One region of the Streptomyces sp. NPDC004788 genome, then DNA from elsewhere that is predicted to be linked to it. Evidence: riboswitches for the same ligand, from Rfam matches in the RefSeq annotation. Region 1 holds a riboswitch; each other region holds the start of a gene.
The links. Region 1 has a riboswitch for cyclic di-AMP ahead of ACWEJX_RS23760 (M23 family metallopeptidase). Riboswitches for the same ligand answer to the same signal wherever they lie in the genome.
Positions count from the first base shown of each region.

Region 2: linked by a shared signal. The riboswitch ahead of ACWEJX_RS07475 (transglycosylase family protein) and the one ahead of ACWEJX_RS23760 (M23 family metallopeptidase) in region 1 are both predicted to bind cyclic di-AMP.
Region 3: linked by a shared signal. The riboswitch ahead of ACWEJX_RS32275 (C40 family peptidase) and the one ahead of ACWEJX_RS23760 (M23 family metallopeptidase) in region 1 are both predicted to bind cyclic di-AMP.

Region 1 covers NZ_JBSGBF010000058.1:5,531-10,240, forward strand. Annotated here, with positions in the region: gene ACWEJX_RS23745 (helix-turn-helix domain-containing protein) at 39-638, shown strand; gene ACWEJX_RS23750 (DUF6126 family protein) at 667-816, shown strand; gene ACWEJX_RS23755 (tyrosine-protein phosphatase) at 843-1,682, opposite strand; cyclic di-AMP (ydaO/yuaA leader) riboswitch at 2,026-2,191, shown strand; gene ACWEJX_RS23760 (M23 family metallopeptidase) at 2,196-3,167, shown strand; gene ACWEJX_RS23765 (SGNH/GDSL hydrolase family protein) at 3,329-4,123, shown strand; partial or broken gene ACWEJX_RS23770 (STM4011 family radical SAM protein) at 4,155-4,467, opposite strand; gene ACWEJX_RS23775 (hypothetical protein) at 4,558-4,710, shown strand, end outside.
Region 2 covers NZ_JBSGBF010000010.1:60,299-65,008, forward strand. Annotated here, with positions in the region: gene ACWEJX_RS07465 (cytochrome P450 family protein) at 1-51, shown strand, start outside; gene ACWEJX_RS07470 (transglycosylase family protein) at 166-1,170, shown strand; cyclic di-AMP (ydaO/yuaA leader) riboswitch at 1,429-1,602, shown strand; gene ACWEJX_RS07475 (transglycosylase family protein) at 1,606-2,304, shown strand; gene eno (phosphopyruvate hydratase) at 2,544-3,830, shown strand; gene ACWEJX_RS07485 (FtsB family cell division protein) at 3,947-4,417, shown strand; gene ACWEJX_RS07490 (DUF501 domain-containing protein) at 4,449-4,710, shown strand, end outside.
Region 3 covers NZ_JBSGBF010000108.1:2,174-6,883, reverse strand. Annotated here, with positions in the region: gene ACWEJX_RS32285 (ATP-dependent Clp protease proteolytic subunit) at 1-589, shown strand, start outside; gene ACWEJX_RS32280 (hypothetical protein) at 597-902, shown strand; cyclic di-AMP (ydaO/yuaA leader) riboswitch at 1,252-1,417, shown strand; gene ACWEJX_RS32275 (C40 family peptidase) at 1,421-1,897, shown strand; gene ACWEJX_RS32270 (ATP-binding protein) at 2,037-2,486, opposite strand; gene ACWEJX_RS32265 (8-amino-7-oxononanoate synthase) at 2,651-3,856, opposite strand; gene bioB (biotin synthase BioB) at 3,999-4,710, shown strand, end outside.

The sequences.
Region 1 (4,710 bases):
AAGTTGCCTCAGAGGCACAAGCCTGGCGCAATGGACGCATGGACCACGTCACCGACGCCGTACCGGACGTCGCCCCCCAGCTGCGGGCCCTGCGCCGAAGGCGCGGGCTCACCCTGGAGGCGGCCGCCCAGCGCGCCGGACTCTCACCGGCCCATCTGTCGCGGCTCGAGACCGGGAACCGGCAGCCCTCACTGCCGATGCTGCTCGCGCTCTCCCGTATCTACGGTACGACGGTCTCCGAGCTGCTCGGCGAGGCGCCGCCGGAGCGCGACCCGGTCGTCCGGGCCGGCCGCTCCGAGCCGGTCGAGGCCGACGGCTGGATCTACCGCCAGGCCGGCGGCGCCGGGCGCGCCCTGCAGTGCCTGCGGGTCCACGTCCCGTACGCCACCCGCGCCGACATCGTGCGCGTCCACCCCGGCGAGGAGTGGATCCACGTCCTGGAAGGCCGGGTGCGGCTCGCGCTCGGCGAGGCGGTGCACGTCCTCGATCCCGGGGACAGCGCCCACTTCGACTCGCTCACCCCGCACCGCATCGGTGCCGCCACCCAGGCCGGGGCGGAGCTGCTGTTCGTCCACACCCTGATGCAGAGCCCCGCCGCCGAGCTGTGCCTCGGCGACGGGACCCCGCACCGCCGCTGAGATCTGCTGAGGTCGAGAAAGGACCGACATGTCCGAGAAGTCCGTACCGGTCACCGGCGAGGAGCGCGGTGAGGGCAAGTTCCCCAAGGGCCTGGTGCTCCGGCTCTTCGCCTATCTGGTCGCCGGCCACCTCTTCGCCGCCTTCCTCTACCTGCTCTTCGCGATGGGCGCGAAGTAGCCGACCGGCAACCGGAAAGGCGGCCCCTACGCCTCCGTGAGCATCCGCTCGCGCAGCCGCTCCCGGGTCTCCGGGGCCAGCCTCAGGCCCTCGGCGAGATAGGCGTCCACCGAGCCCCAGGTCGCCTCGATCGCCTCGAAGGCGGCCTGCAGGTACTCCACCCGCGCGTCGAAGAGCGGCGCGAGCAGCTCCATCACCTCCGGCGACATGGCGTCCGGGGCGGTGGAGCTGCGCTGCACCTTGTAGCGGCGGTGCGGGGCGTTGGACTTCAGGTAGTCCGCCTCGATCGCCTCGCGCTCGACGCCGAGCGCCAGCAGGGATATCGCGATCGCCAGACCCGCGCGGTCCTTGCCGGCCGCGCAGTGCATCAGGACGGGGACGCTGTCCTCGGCCATCGCGTGCAGGATCCGGCTGTGCTCGGCCGTCTTCTCGACAATCATCTTCCGGTACGAACCGGACATCCGGGCCGCGGCCCTGCCGTCCGCCAGGAGCTCGCGCAGCTGCGCCAGGTCGCCCGTGCGCACCAGCTTCCAGAACTCCTTGCCGTCGGCCGGGTCGCTCAGGGGGATGTTCACGTTCCGTGTCCCCGGAAGGTCCACGTCCGGCCCCTCGACCTTCCGGTCCGCGTCGTTTCGGAAGTCGAACACCGTGTGCAGGGCCAGGGTGGTGAGGAACGCGGTGTCCTCCGGGGTGGCGTGCGCCAGGTGACCGCTGCGGAAGAGGCGCCCGGGGCGCACCTCCCGGCCGTCCGTGGTCGGCAGCCCGCCCAGGTCACGGAAGTTGCGTACGCCGGCGAGCTCGGGCTCGGTGGTCGCTTGCGTCAAGGTTGCTCCTGGTCTCTCGAGATCGGTTCCTGGGGCAATCATCCAGGCTCGGTAGCCCCGGGCATACCCCCTCGGGCGGGAATGGGTGATCTGTCCGTATTGCGGGTTTGGTGATAACGCGCCCTGGTTGCAGGGGAGATGGGAATCGGGGCGTGAGCAGCGTCATAAACGTGACGGACCGTGGCTGATCGTCTTTTTCAAATTCCCTCGCGGAAAGGGAAATCGAGGGTCCGTCATCGCGCAGGGTGACCGGAATTCCGGCCGGATATCGCGCGATCGGGGCGCGATCAAGAGTGGCCGAAAAACCGTGGCTTGTTCCCGTCGGCCCGGCTCGTCTAGCGTCGCGCTCAATCCGGACGGACCGCCGAATCCTGCCGCCGCCCGGAATCCGCACCCACCCGTGTCAGGCAGGAGCGGGGGACCCAGGTACTTTGCCGATCCCTCGACGCAGCACCCACGAAGGACGGCTCGGGGTGAAGCCGCGCGACCGCGCGGCCGGACATCTCCAGTCCGAACCCGACAGCTCACCTCGCAGGCGACGGAGAGGAACTCGCCATGCCCGCGAAGGGTAAGCACCGCCGTCCCAAGGCCAACCCGATCAGCCGCGGGTTCGTCGCCGCCGGCACGGGCGGCGCGGTCGTCGCGCTCCCGCTGATCGGCGCGACCGGCGCCCACGCCGCCGAGCAGGCCGCTCCCGCCGTCGCGCACCAGCGCGTCGCCGCCGTGGCCCCCGCCGCCGTCACCCCCGCCGCCGTCACCCCCGCCCAGGCCCACGCCGCCGCCCCGGTCGCGTACACCGTGGTCCGCGGCGACTACCTGTCGAAGATCGCCACCGAGCACCACCTGGCCGGCGGCTGGCACAAGCTCTACCGCGACAACCGCCAGGTCATCGGCGAGAACCCCTCGCTGATCCTGCCCGGCATGAAGCTGACCCTCGGCGCCAAGGGCCACGCCAAGCCCCACGCGGCAAAGACCCACGCGCCCAAGGCCCACGCGGCCAAGGCCGGCGGCGAGCAGCGCGCCTCGCGCAGCGCCGAGCGCTCCGCCGCGACCACCTCCGCCCCGGCCGCCGCCCCGACCTCGGCCGCGTCGTCCTCCGCGTCGACCGGCACGACCACCTCCTCCGGCTGGGTCGTCCCGGTCAGCGGCGGCATCTCCACCCCGTACAAGCAGCCGGGCTCCATGTGGTCCTCCGGCTACCACACCGGCGTCGACTTCATCGCCGACACCGGCACGGCCGTCCACGCGGTCGGCCCCGGCACCGTCTACTCCGCCGGCTGGGGCGGCGCCTACGGCAACCAGATCGTCATCCAGCACGCCGACGGCACCTTCTCCCAGTACGGTCACCTCTCCTCCATCTCGGTGAGCGCCGGCCAGACCGTCACCGGCGGCCAGGTGATCGGCCTCTCCGGCGCGACCGGCAACGTCACCGGACCGCACCTGCACTTCGAGATGCGCACCGGGCCGGACTACGGCTCCGACATCGACCCGCTGGCCGCGCTGCGCCAGCACGGCGTCAACATCTGACGCCTCTGACGAACAGTCAGTGCGAAGCCCCGGCACGAGCCAGTGCCGGGGCTTCGCTTATTCCTGATTGACGTGATCTTTACCAGGTGGCATATGTCACCCGCCGTCAACCCCTCCTTACGGTCGCGTAGGTCACACCCATAAGGGAAAGATGAGTTCCCGTGGCAGACGATTCGAGATCACGAGACAAGAACGCATTCGGGTCGTACGCGGCGATCGGTGACAGCTTCACCGAGGGCGTGGGAGACCCCGGGCCCGACGGGAATTTCGTCGGCTGGGCGGACCGATTCGCGGTCCTGCTCGCCGACCAGCTGCCTGAGCACGACGCCTTCCGCTACGCCAACCTGGCCGTACGGGGGCGCCTTCTCGACCAGATCGTCACGGAACAGGTCCCACGGGCGAAGGAACTCGCCCCGGACCTGGTGACCTTCTGCGCCGGGGGCAACGACATCATCCGCCCCGGGACCGACCCCGACGACGTCGCCGAGCGCTTCGAGCGCGCCGTCGCCGACCTGACCTCCGCCGTCGGCACCGTCATGGTGACGACCGGCTTCGACACCAAGGAAGTGGCGCTCCTCAAGCACCTGCGCGGCAAGATCGCCACGTACAACGGGCACGTCCGGGCCATCGCCGACCGCTACGGCTGCCCCGTGCTCGACCTGTGGTCGCTCAGGTCCGTCCAGGACCGCCGCGCCTGGGACGAGGACCGGCTGCACCTCTCGCCCGAGGGCCACACCCGGGTCGCGATGCGCGCCGCCCAGGTCCTCGGCCTGCCGGTGCCGGCCGACCCGGAGCAGCCGTGGCCGCCGCTGCCGCCGCGGGGCGCCCTGGAGGTCACCAAGGACGACATCCACTGGGCCAAGGAGCACCTGGTCCCGTGGATCGGGCGCCGGCTGCGCGGCGAGAGCTCCGGCGACCACGTCGAGGCCAAGCGCCCGGATCTGCTGCCGCTCTGACGCCGCTGCAGGCGGCGCCTCAGCGGGCGTCTCAGCACGGAGTGTTCGCCGGGACGCGTTCCAGGACGCCCCCGGCGAACACGTCGTACGGCGGCAGCGTCAACAGGTGGACGTAAGCCGATGTGGCCGTCGCACCGCGCGAGCGGGCGGGCGGGCGCCGGGGCGGGCGGGCGCCGGGGCGGGCAGGCGCCGGGGCGGGTAGGCGCCGGGGCGCGGCACGGTGAGGCGCGGTGCGGTGAGGCGCGGTGCGGTGAGGCGCGGTGAGGCGCGGTGCGGACATGGCTGCTGTACGGGAAGAACGGGTCGAGCGCCGTCCAGCCCCCCGCGGCCTCCGCGTCGGTGAAACGGGTGGCCCTCCGCGCGTTCACCCACGGCGACCCACGACACGCGCGGTCCGGAACGAAATCTGATGATTTGTCTGATAATCATCACTCGTGCATGTACGTCGCGCCCATGTCGCCCTTCTCGGCCTGCTGTTCGCCGCGACCGCGCTCCTCGCCGCGCTGCCGGCCACCGCCCACGCCGACACGCCCGCGCGAGGCGACCGCGCCCTCGCGCCCCCGGCCGCCTTCACCATCTCGGGACTC
Region 2 (4,710 bases), on a different contig from region 1:
CGCACGCTTCCGGTGGAGTTCAGCGCTTCCCACAAAGCCGCGCGGAACTGACGGAGCGTCAAAGCTGTGATCTTCGCGTGATCTGCGCTGCATCGACTTGTGACGTGCGTTCGAATGCCGCTACGTTCACCCGCAACCTCAGCAGTCACGCGAAAGGCACTCCGCATGCGCTCCGGGAACGGACGTCACCGCAGACCCCGCCAGGCCCCCGCGATCGTCGTCGCCGCGGGAGTCACCGGCTCGGCCATGGCGCTGCCGCTGCTCGCCACCGGCTCCGCCTCCGCCGCCGACGCACCGACCTGGGACCGGGTCGCCGAGTGCGAGTCGGGCGGCGCCTGGAGCGCCAACTTCGGCAACGGGCTCTACGGCGGGCTCCAGTTCACCCAGGAGAGCTGGGAGCGGCACGGCGGCCTCGCCTACGCGCCGAGCCCCGACCTCGCCAGCCGCGCCCAGCAGATCGCCATCGCCGACAAGGCGCTCGCCGCCGGCGACACCCAGTGGGCCACCTGCGCGCCGATCGCCGGCCTGAAGAACGACGGCAGGAAGCCCGCCGTCGACCCGGGCCCGGCCACCACTCCCGCGCAGCCGGCCGCGCCCCAGGAGTCGAACCGCACCGAGGGGCTGCCCGCCGAGTCGGGCACGAAGACCACCGAGCCCTCGTCGAGCGCCACGACGCCCACCGCGCCCACCACTCCGGCCGCCCCGTCGACTTCGGCCACGCCGACCACGCCCGCCTCGCCGGACGCACCCACCACTCCCGTGACGCCCGGCACCTCCGTGACGCCCGGTACACCCGATGGTTCCGGTACGCCCGGTACGCCCGGTGCGTCCGAAACGGCCCCCACCGGCACCGGCAAGCACCGCGGTGACGCCGCGACAGAAGAACCGGGCGATACGGACGGCACGCCCGAATCCGGACGGCACGCCGCTCCGACCGGCGACGCGGCCGCGGACAACACGGACAAGACGCCCAGTGCGGACGAATACACCGTCAAGCCGGGTGACAGCCTGTCGGACATTGCACAGCAGAACGCCCTGCCCGGCGGCTGGACCGCGCTCTACGACGCCAACAAGAAGACGGTCGGCACCGACCCCGACCTCATCCTCCCTGGTCAGAGCCTTGAGTTGAACCTCGGGAAGACCGCGCCCCAGGTCACGCCTGAGGGGTAGTTAGGGGCTGAATGTCCGGTTCTGTGCAAGTGAGACATGAGTCTCTCTTGTCGAACGGCCGTGTCACGTCCGCAAACTTTGCGCGTTTCGCCCCTCACCTGCACAAACGTCACCTGACGGAGTGCAAGTAGGGGCGATTTTTCCGGGTTGATGGGCTTTGAACTTCCGCCGGGGGTGTGTCTACGGTCGTGACCGCTCGCCACCGCGGGCCCCGCCGACCGGTACGCCGAATCCTGCCGCCGGACGCCGGGAACAGTCGTCGCGCAAGCGCCGAAGGCAGGAGCGGGGGACCCAAGGTAAGTGCCGGCCCCGGCCGTTGAGACAGACGGCCGACGACCGGCTTGGGGTGGAGCCGCGTGCAAGGACACGCGGCCGGGCAACTCACTCGCCCGAACCCGACAGCTCACCTCGTAGGCGTCGGTGAGGAGAACTTCCATGCTGCTTTCCGGCAAGGGCAAACACCGTCGTCCCTCCAAGGCCACCCGCGTCGTCACCCTCGCCGGTGTCGCCGGCGTCGCCGTCGCCGCCCCGCTGATGACCGCTGGCACCGCCTCGGCCGCCACCGCCTCCGAGTGGGACGCCGTCGCCCAGTGCGAGTCCGGCGGCGACTGGTCCATCAACACGGGCAACGGCTTCTACGGCGGCCTGCAGTTCACCAACTCCACCTGGGCGGCCTACGGCGGCACCGCCTACGCCTCCCGCGCCGACCTGGCCTCCAAGTCGCAGCAGATCGCCGTCGCCGAGAAGGTCCTGGCGGGCCAGGGCAAGGGTGCCTGGCCGAGCTGCGGCGTCGGCCTGTCCAGCGCCTCGTACGACGGCGGCTCCGCCGAGGCCCCGGCCCCCGCCCCGAAGCCGGCCGCGCCGACGACCACCACCCAGCGCACCGCCGAGCAGCCGACCACCCGCAGCGAGAAGCGCACCGCGCCGAAGGCCGCGAAGACCGTCACCACGCCGACCGGCAAGAAGGTCGCCAAGGGTGACGGCGAGTACAAGGTCAAGGCCGGCGACACGCTGAGCAAGATCGCCCAGACGCACCACGTCAAGGGTGGCTGGCAGAAGCTGTTCCAGCTGAACAAGAACATCGTCCAGGACGCCGACCTGATCTACCCGGGCCAGCAGCTCCACCTCAAGTGAGCCTGACGGCTGTCCCCCCGCGGTGACCCTGGAACGGGCCCGGAGCCTGTGCTCCGGGCCCGTTTCGTACCGATCGGTAACCGGGTTCTTTCGTCCCCCAATGCATGCCCTTGGGTCCTTTTTCGTCCCAGGGGGCGGGCGCCCGGCTGGCCGGAGCCCCCGCGCCGGTTAGGCTCTTGTCGCAAGGCGAACGAGACCTTGCCGCATGCGTCACAACCAGCGTCACATCCCAGAAGGAGATGCTCGTGCCGTCCATCGACGTCGTCGTAGCCCGGGAAATCCTGGACTCCCGAGGCAACCCCACCGTCGAGGTCGAGGTCGGCCTCGACGACGGCAGCACCGGCCGTGCTGCCGTTCCCTCCGGTGCCTCCACTGGTGCGTTCGAGGCCATTGAGCTCCGCGACGGGGACCCCAACCGCTACCTCGGCAAGGGCGTCGAGAAGGCCGTCCTCGCCGTCATCGAGCAGATCGGCCCGGAGCTCGTCGGCTACGACGCCACCGAGCAGCGCCTGATCGACCAGGCGATGTTCGACCTGGACGCGACCGAGAACAAGGGCTCGCTCGGCGCCAACGCCATCCTCGGTGTCTCGCTCGCCGTCGCGCACGCCGCCTCCGAGGCCTCCGACCTCCCGCTCTTCCGCTACCTGGGCGGCCCGAACGCGCACCTGCTGCCCGTTCCGATGATGAACATCCTGAACGGCGGCTCGCACGCCGACTCCAACGTGGACATCCAGGAGTTCATGATCGCCCCGATCGGCGCGGAGTCCTTCTCCGAGGCCCTGCGCTGGGGCACCGAGGTCTACCACACCCTCAAGAAGGTCCTGAAGGACAAGGGCCTGTCCACCGGCCTCGGCGACGAGGGCGGCTTCGCCCCGAACCTCGGCTCCAACCGCGAGGCCCTCGACCTCATCCTCGAGGCCATCAAGCAGGCCGGCTACGTGCCCGGGAAGGACGTCGCGCTCGCCCTCGACGTGGCCGCCTCCGAGTTCTACAAGGACGGCTCGTACGAGTTCGAGGGCAAGTCCCGCACGGCCGCCGAGATGACCGAGTACTACGAGGAGCTCGTCTCCGCGTACCCGCTCGTCTCCATCGAGGACCCGCTGTTCGAGGACGACTGGGCCGGCTGGAAGACCATCACCGACAAGCTCGGCACCAAGGTGCAGCTCGTCGGCGACGACCTCTTCGTCACCAACCCGGAGCGCCTCGCCCGCGGCATCGAGGAGGGCACCGCCAACGCCCTCCTGGTCAAGGTCAACCAGATCGGCTCGCTGACCGAGACCCTGGACGCCGTCGAGCTCGCCCAGCGCAACGGCTTCAAGTGCATGATGTCCCACCGCTCCGGCGAGACCGAGGACGTCACCATCGCCGACCTCGCCGTCGCCACCAACTGCGGCCAGATCAAGACCGGCGCCCCGGCCCGCTCCGAGCGCGTCGCCAAGTACAACCAGCTGCTGCGCATCGAGGAGATCCTCGACGACGCCGCGGTCTACGCCGGCCGCAGCGCCTTCCCGCGCTTCAAGGGCTGAGCTTCACGGGCTGACCTGCCCTGACGCTGTAGTTACGGACGTCCCCGCACTCGGTCCCGTACCGTGTGCGGGGACGCACGTTTGATCAGACACGCGACGCAGGGGAGCCGCTGGACATGGCCGTGAAGGACCGGGACCGGTTCTCGACCGCGACCCGGATCAGGCTGCTCGGCGAGCAGACCGCTGCCCGTGTCTACCGCTCCCAGACCCGCCGCCAGGCCGCCCGCTCCCGGCTCACCGGCCGCGCGGCCTTCCTCGCGCTCGTCGTCTGCTCGCTCGTGGTGGCGCTCGCCTACCCGATGCGGCAGTACGTCTCCCAGCAGGGCGAGATCGCCGACCAGGAACGCAAGGCCGCCGACGCCGCCCGCCGGGTCGAGGAGCTGCGGGACGAGAAGGCCCGGCTCCAGGACCCGGCCTATGTGCGCCGGCTCGCCCGCGAGCACCTGCACTACGTGATGCCCGGCGAGACCGGCTTCACCGTGAACGACCCCGACGCGCAGGCCCGGCCGCGCACCGACCAGGGCGGCACGGACCGCCCCTGGTACGACAACCTGTGGGACGGCGTCGACAACGCCGACCGCCGCTGACCCACCCGTACCACCGACGACCAAGGCAGACATGGAAACGCCCCCTCCGCAGACCGAACGCACCGAGCCCACCGCCGCCGACGTCGCCGCGTTCGAGGCCCAGCTCGGCCGGCCGCCGCGCGGCCTGCGCGCCATCGCGCACCGCTGCCCGTGCGGCAACCCGGACGTCGTCGAGACCGCGCCCCGGCTCCCCGACGGCACGCCGTTCCCGACCACGTACTACCTGACCTGCCCGCGCGCCGCCTCCGCCATCGGCACCCTGGAGGCCAACGGGGTCATGAAGGAGATGCAGG
Region 3 (4,710 bases), on a different contig from region 1:
GGCCTTCGGGACCCGCACCCTCGACCCGTACGCGAAGCTGCTCGAGGAGCGGATCGTCTTCCTGGGCACGCCGGTCGACGAGATCGCGGCGGGCGATGTGATCGCCCAGTTCCTGCACCTCGACTACGCGTCCCCGGACCGGCTGATCAGCCTCTACATCAACTCGCCCGGCGGCTCGATCAGCGCCATGACCTCGATCTACGACACGATCGGCACGGTCTCGTGCGAGGTGGAGACCATCTGCCTCGGCCAGGCCGTCGGGCCGGCCGCGGTGCTGCTCGCGGCGGGTTCGCCGGGGCACCGGCTCGCACTGCCGGGCTCGCGGATCGTCCTTCAGCAGCCCTCGCTCGACGAGCCGTTGCAGGGACAGCCCAGCGATCTGGACGTCCACGCCCGCGACTTGCTCCGGCAGCGGGAGCTGATCTCCGGGATGCTCGCCGAACACACCGGCCAGGAGCGGGGCCGGATCGACGCCGACCTCGACCGGACGACCGTGTTCGACGCTCCGGGCGCCCTCGCGTACGGCCTGGTGGACCACGTCATCCGCAGCCGCCGCGACGGCGGGACCGACGGCGCCGGGCGGGTGTGAGCCGGCCATGGTCCCGGAACTGCCGCCGCTGCCCGCGCTCACCCGCGCCGAGGGCGAGTTCGTCGACGCGTATCTCGAAGTCGTCGATCTGCTCGGCCGGATCAATCCATCCAGGACCTCGCATACCTATGGGGCGCTACGGGCCGCCCAAGCGCTGGTCGGACGGGCGACGGCACTGCGGGAGGCGCTGACGCTCATGCACGCGCGGGGCGAGAGCGAGGTGCACGCGGACACATTGGCCCGCGCGCTGCGGGTGTTGGACGGAGAGCGCCGCGCGGCTCGCGTCACCATGCCCCGGCAACAGGTGAGTTGACAGGAGGGCGTGTCGTGTCGAGGTCCACTCGGGCCAGCGGAACGCCGGAATCGATCCCCCTTTCGGCGTAGTCGACGTATCGACATAGAGCTCAGCTGTGTTGCGCAACAGGTGTACGCATCTGGCGGAATCGGGCCCTTCCACCCCTGGTGGCGGACTCGTCGCGCAAACCTCGGACGATCACCAAACCTGACTGTCCACCCGAATGGATCAGTCGTGAGGAGCCTCACATATCGCTGTTTCCACTCGGATTTCGGCGCGGGCGTGGGTCAAGATCCCTGTCGACGACAAGCCCCCGCCACCCGAGGCGGGGCGGTCCGGGCGGACGCCGAGTCCTGCCGCCGTCCCGGATGTCTGGTCGACAGGAGTGGATCGGCAGGAGTGGAGGACCCGAGCAACACGGGACGTCCGAGCGATCGGAGCCGTCCCTCGGGGTGAAGCCGCAGCCGCGGCCGGGCATCTTCGCCTGCCCGAACCCGACAGGTCATCCTTCACAGGCGGCTGACGAAGGGTTGCGCATGACTGCGCAGATTCATGTCCCGTCCCTGCTGTCCCGGGCCGGAGCCGTCTCGGCTCTCACCCTCGCCGCCGTCGGCGGCACGCTGCTCGCACCAGGAGCGGCGCCGGAGGCCCAGGCCGCGAGCTCGTACGCCAACACGGCACTGAGCGTCGCCGCCTCGAAGAAGGGATCGCCCTACCGGTACGGCGCATCAGGCCCCACCAGGTTCGACTGCTCGGGTCTCACGCTCTACTCGTACAAGAGGGCGGGCAAGACGCTGCCCCGCACCGCGCAGCAGCAGTACAACACCACACGCCACGTCTCGGCGGCGAGCCGCCAGAAGGGGGACCTGGTCTTCTTCCACTCCGGTGGAAGGGTGTACCACGTCGGGATCTACGCGGGTAACAACGCGATCTGGCACTCGCCGAAGACCGGCTCGTGGGTGAAGCTCGACCGGATCTGGACCTCGAAGGTCTACTACGGCCGGGTCCGCTGACCCGTCGCACGGGACCGGTCGGCCAATCGGCCGGTCGTCCGGCCAAGCGGTCGACCCGCCAGGCGGTCGGCCGGTCAGGCGGCCGGCCGGTCAGCTGGTCGTCCGGTCAGCCGGTCGGCCCGCCGAGGCGGCCGTCCGGTCAGCCGGGGACCGCCGCCGGCCAGGGCAGCTCGATCCACACGGTCTTGCCGCCCTCGGCCGTCGGCGTCACCGACAGTCGGCCGCCCGCCTCGGCGGTCAGCGAGCGGATGATCATCATGCCGCGGCCGTTGTCCTGCTGGACGGCCGCCGGCAGGCGCCTCGGCCAGCGGGGATGGCTGTCCGTCACCCCGATGCGCAGCCGCTCGTCCCGCTCCAGACGGACGTCGATCGTGAAGGTGGGCGACTGTCCGAAGGTGTGCTGGACGGCGTTGGTCGCCAGTTCGGAGACGATGAGCCGGACCGCGTCGGCCGTGTCGGCGTTGTCCACGGGGTCTCCGACGTCACCGAGCCCCCAGGAGGCGAGCACCTCGGCGACGTACCTCCGCGCGGCGGGGACCGATGCGGGGTCGCTCGGCAGCGTGACGGTTGCTTCCTGCTGGTCTGCCATGGCGACGCTGTCCCTTTCCCCTCCGGGCCCGGCCCGGGTTGCGCTTCGCGTCAGACTGCCACCGATCGTGCGGCCCTGGGCGGCGATCGACCAAGTTATACGGATATCTGTCGCCCGAAGCGGTGAACCGTGCGACGGGCGACCCGACAGCCGCGGGACATCCCCTATACGCCCCGCGCGCCCGGCGGAGCCGTCCGCACGATCGTGGTCACCGCACGCTCGATCTCGGCGTCGGTGAGGTCCGCGCGGGCGGTCAGCCGGAGCCGGGAGATGCCGTCGGGGACGGACGGCGGGCGGAAGCAGCCGACGGAGAGGCCGAGTTCGCGGCAGGCGGCGGCCCAGCCGAGGGCCTCGTTCGGGCCGGGGGCGCGCACCGAGACCACCGCGGCGTCGGGGTGGGCGGCGGTGAGACCGGCCTCGGTGAGCAGCCGGTGCAGGGTGGTCGCGACCGTACGGGCCCGGGCCGCGAGCCCCGGATCGGTGGCGATCAGCCGCAGCGCGGCCAGCGCGCCGCCCGCCGCGGCCGGAGCGAGGCCGGTGTCGAAGATGAAGGTGCGGGCCGCGTTGACCAGGTGCTCGATCACCCGGGCCGGGCCGAGCACCGCACCGCCCTGGCTGCCCAGCGACTTGGACAGCGTCAGCGTCGCCACCACGTCCGGCGCGCCCGCGAGCCCCGCGGCGTGCAGCGCCCCGCGCCCGCCGTCGCCGAGGACGCCGAAGCCGTGCGCGTCGTCCACGACCAGGCCCGCGCCGTGCTCCCGGCAGGCCGCCGCGAGCTCCGTGAGCGGCGCCCGGTCGCCGTCCACGGAGAAGACGGAGTCGCTGACCGCGAGGGCCCGGCGGCCCAGGTGCGCCGCGAGCGTCTTCGCGACGGCCTCCGGGTCGGCGTGCGGGACCACCGCGGTCTCGGCGCGCGCGAGCCGGCAGCCGTCGACGATGGAGGCGTGGTTGGCCGCGTCGGAGACGATCAGCCCGTCCCGGTCGGACAGCGCGGTGAGCGCGGCCAGGTTGGCGGCGTAGCCGGAGGAGAAGACGAGCGCCGCCTCGAATCCGCAGAAGTCGGCGAGTTCGCGCTCCAGGCGGGCGTGCAGCCGGGTCGAGCCGGTGACGAGCCGGGAGCCGGTGGCGCCCGCGCCCCAGCGGAGCGCCGCCTCGGCCGCCGCCCCGGTGACCTCCGGATGGCGGGTCAGGCCCAGGTAGTCGTTGCTCGCGAGGTCGAGCAGCTCGGACTCGGCGGCCCGGGGCCGCAGCGTCCGTACGAGACCGGCCTCTGCGCGCTGCCGCGCGGCGGCCTCGGTCCAGTCGAAGGCGGCCGGGCGCGGGCCCGGCGCCTCCCCGGAGGACGGCGGGTCCACGACGTACGACGGCATGGCAGATCCTTTTGTAGGCAGCGCACAGACCCTAACCGGCCGCGGCCGAGGTCAGGGTGTGGTCATACACACACCTCAAACGGGGCCGTTTGTTCAGATCCTCCTTGGCCGCGGGGCGTGCCGTAGGCCAGGATCAGCCCTTATGGACCTGCTGAACACCCTGGTGGAGAAGGGGCTGCGGCGCGAGTCGCCGACCCGTGAAGAAGCGCTCGCCGTGCTGGCGACCTCCGACGACGAACTGCTCGATGTGGTGGCCGCGGCCGGCAAGGTGCGCCGCCAGTGGTTCGGGCGCCGGGTGAAGCTCAACTATCTCGTCAACCTGAAGTCCGGGCTCTGCCCCGAGGACTGCTCCTACTGCTCGCAGCGTCTCGGCTCCAAGGCCGAGATCCTCAAGTACACGTGGCTGAAGCCCGAGGAGGCGTCGCAGGCCGCCGCGGCCGGTGTGGCCGGCGGCGCCAAGCGGGTCTGCCTGGTGGCGAGCGGCCGCGGCCCGACGGACCGGGACGTCGACCGGGTCGGCAAGACCATCGAGGCGATCAAGGAGCAGAACGAGGGCGTGGAGGTCTGCGCCTGCCTCGGTCTGCTCTCCGACGGCCAGGCCGAGCGGCTGAAGGCGGCCGGCGCCGACGCGTACAACCACAACCTCAACACGTCCGAGGGGACGTACGGGGACATCACGACCACGCACACCTACGCGGACCGCGTGGACACCGTGACGAAGGCGCACGCCGCCGGTCTGTCCGCCTGCTCCGGTCTGATCGCGGGCATGGGCGAGAGCGACGAGGACCTGGTCGACGTCGTCTTCGCGCTGCGCGAGCTGGACTCCGACTCGGTGCCGGTCAACTTCCTGATCC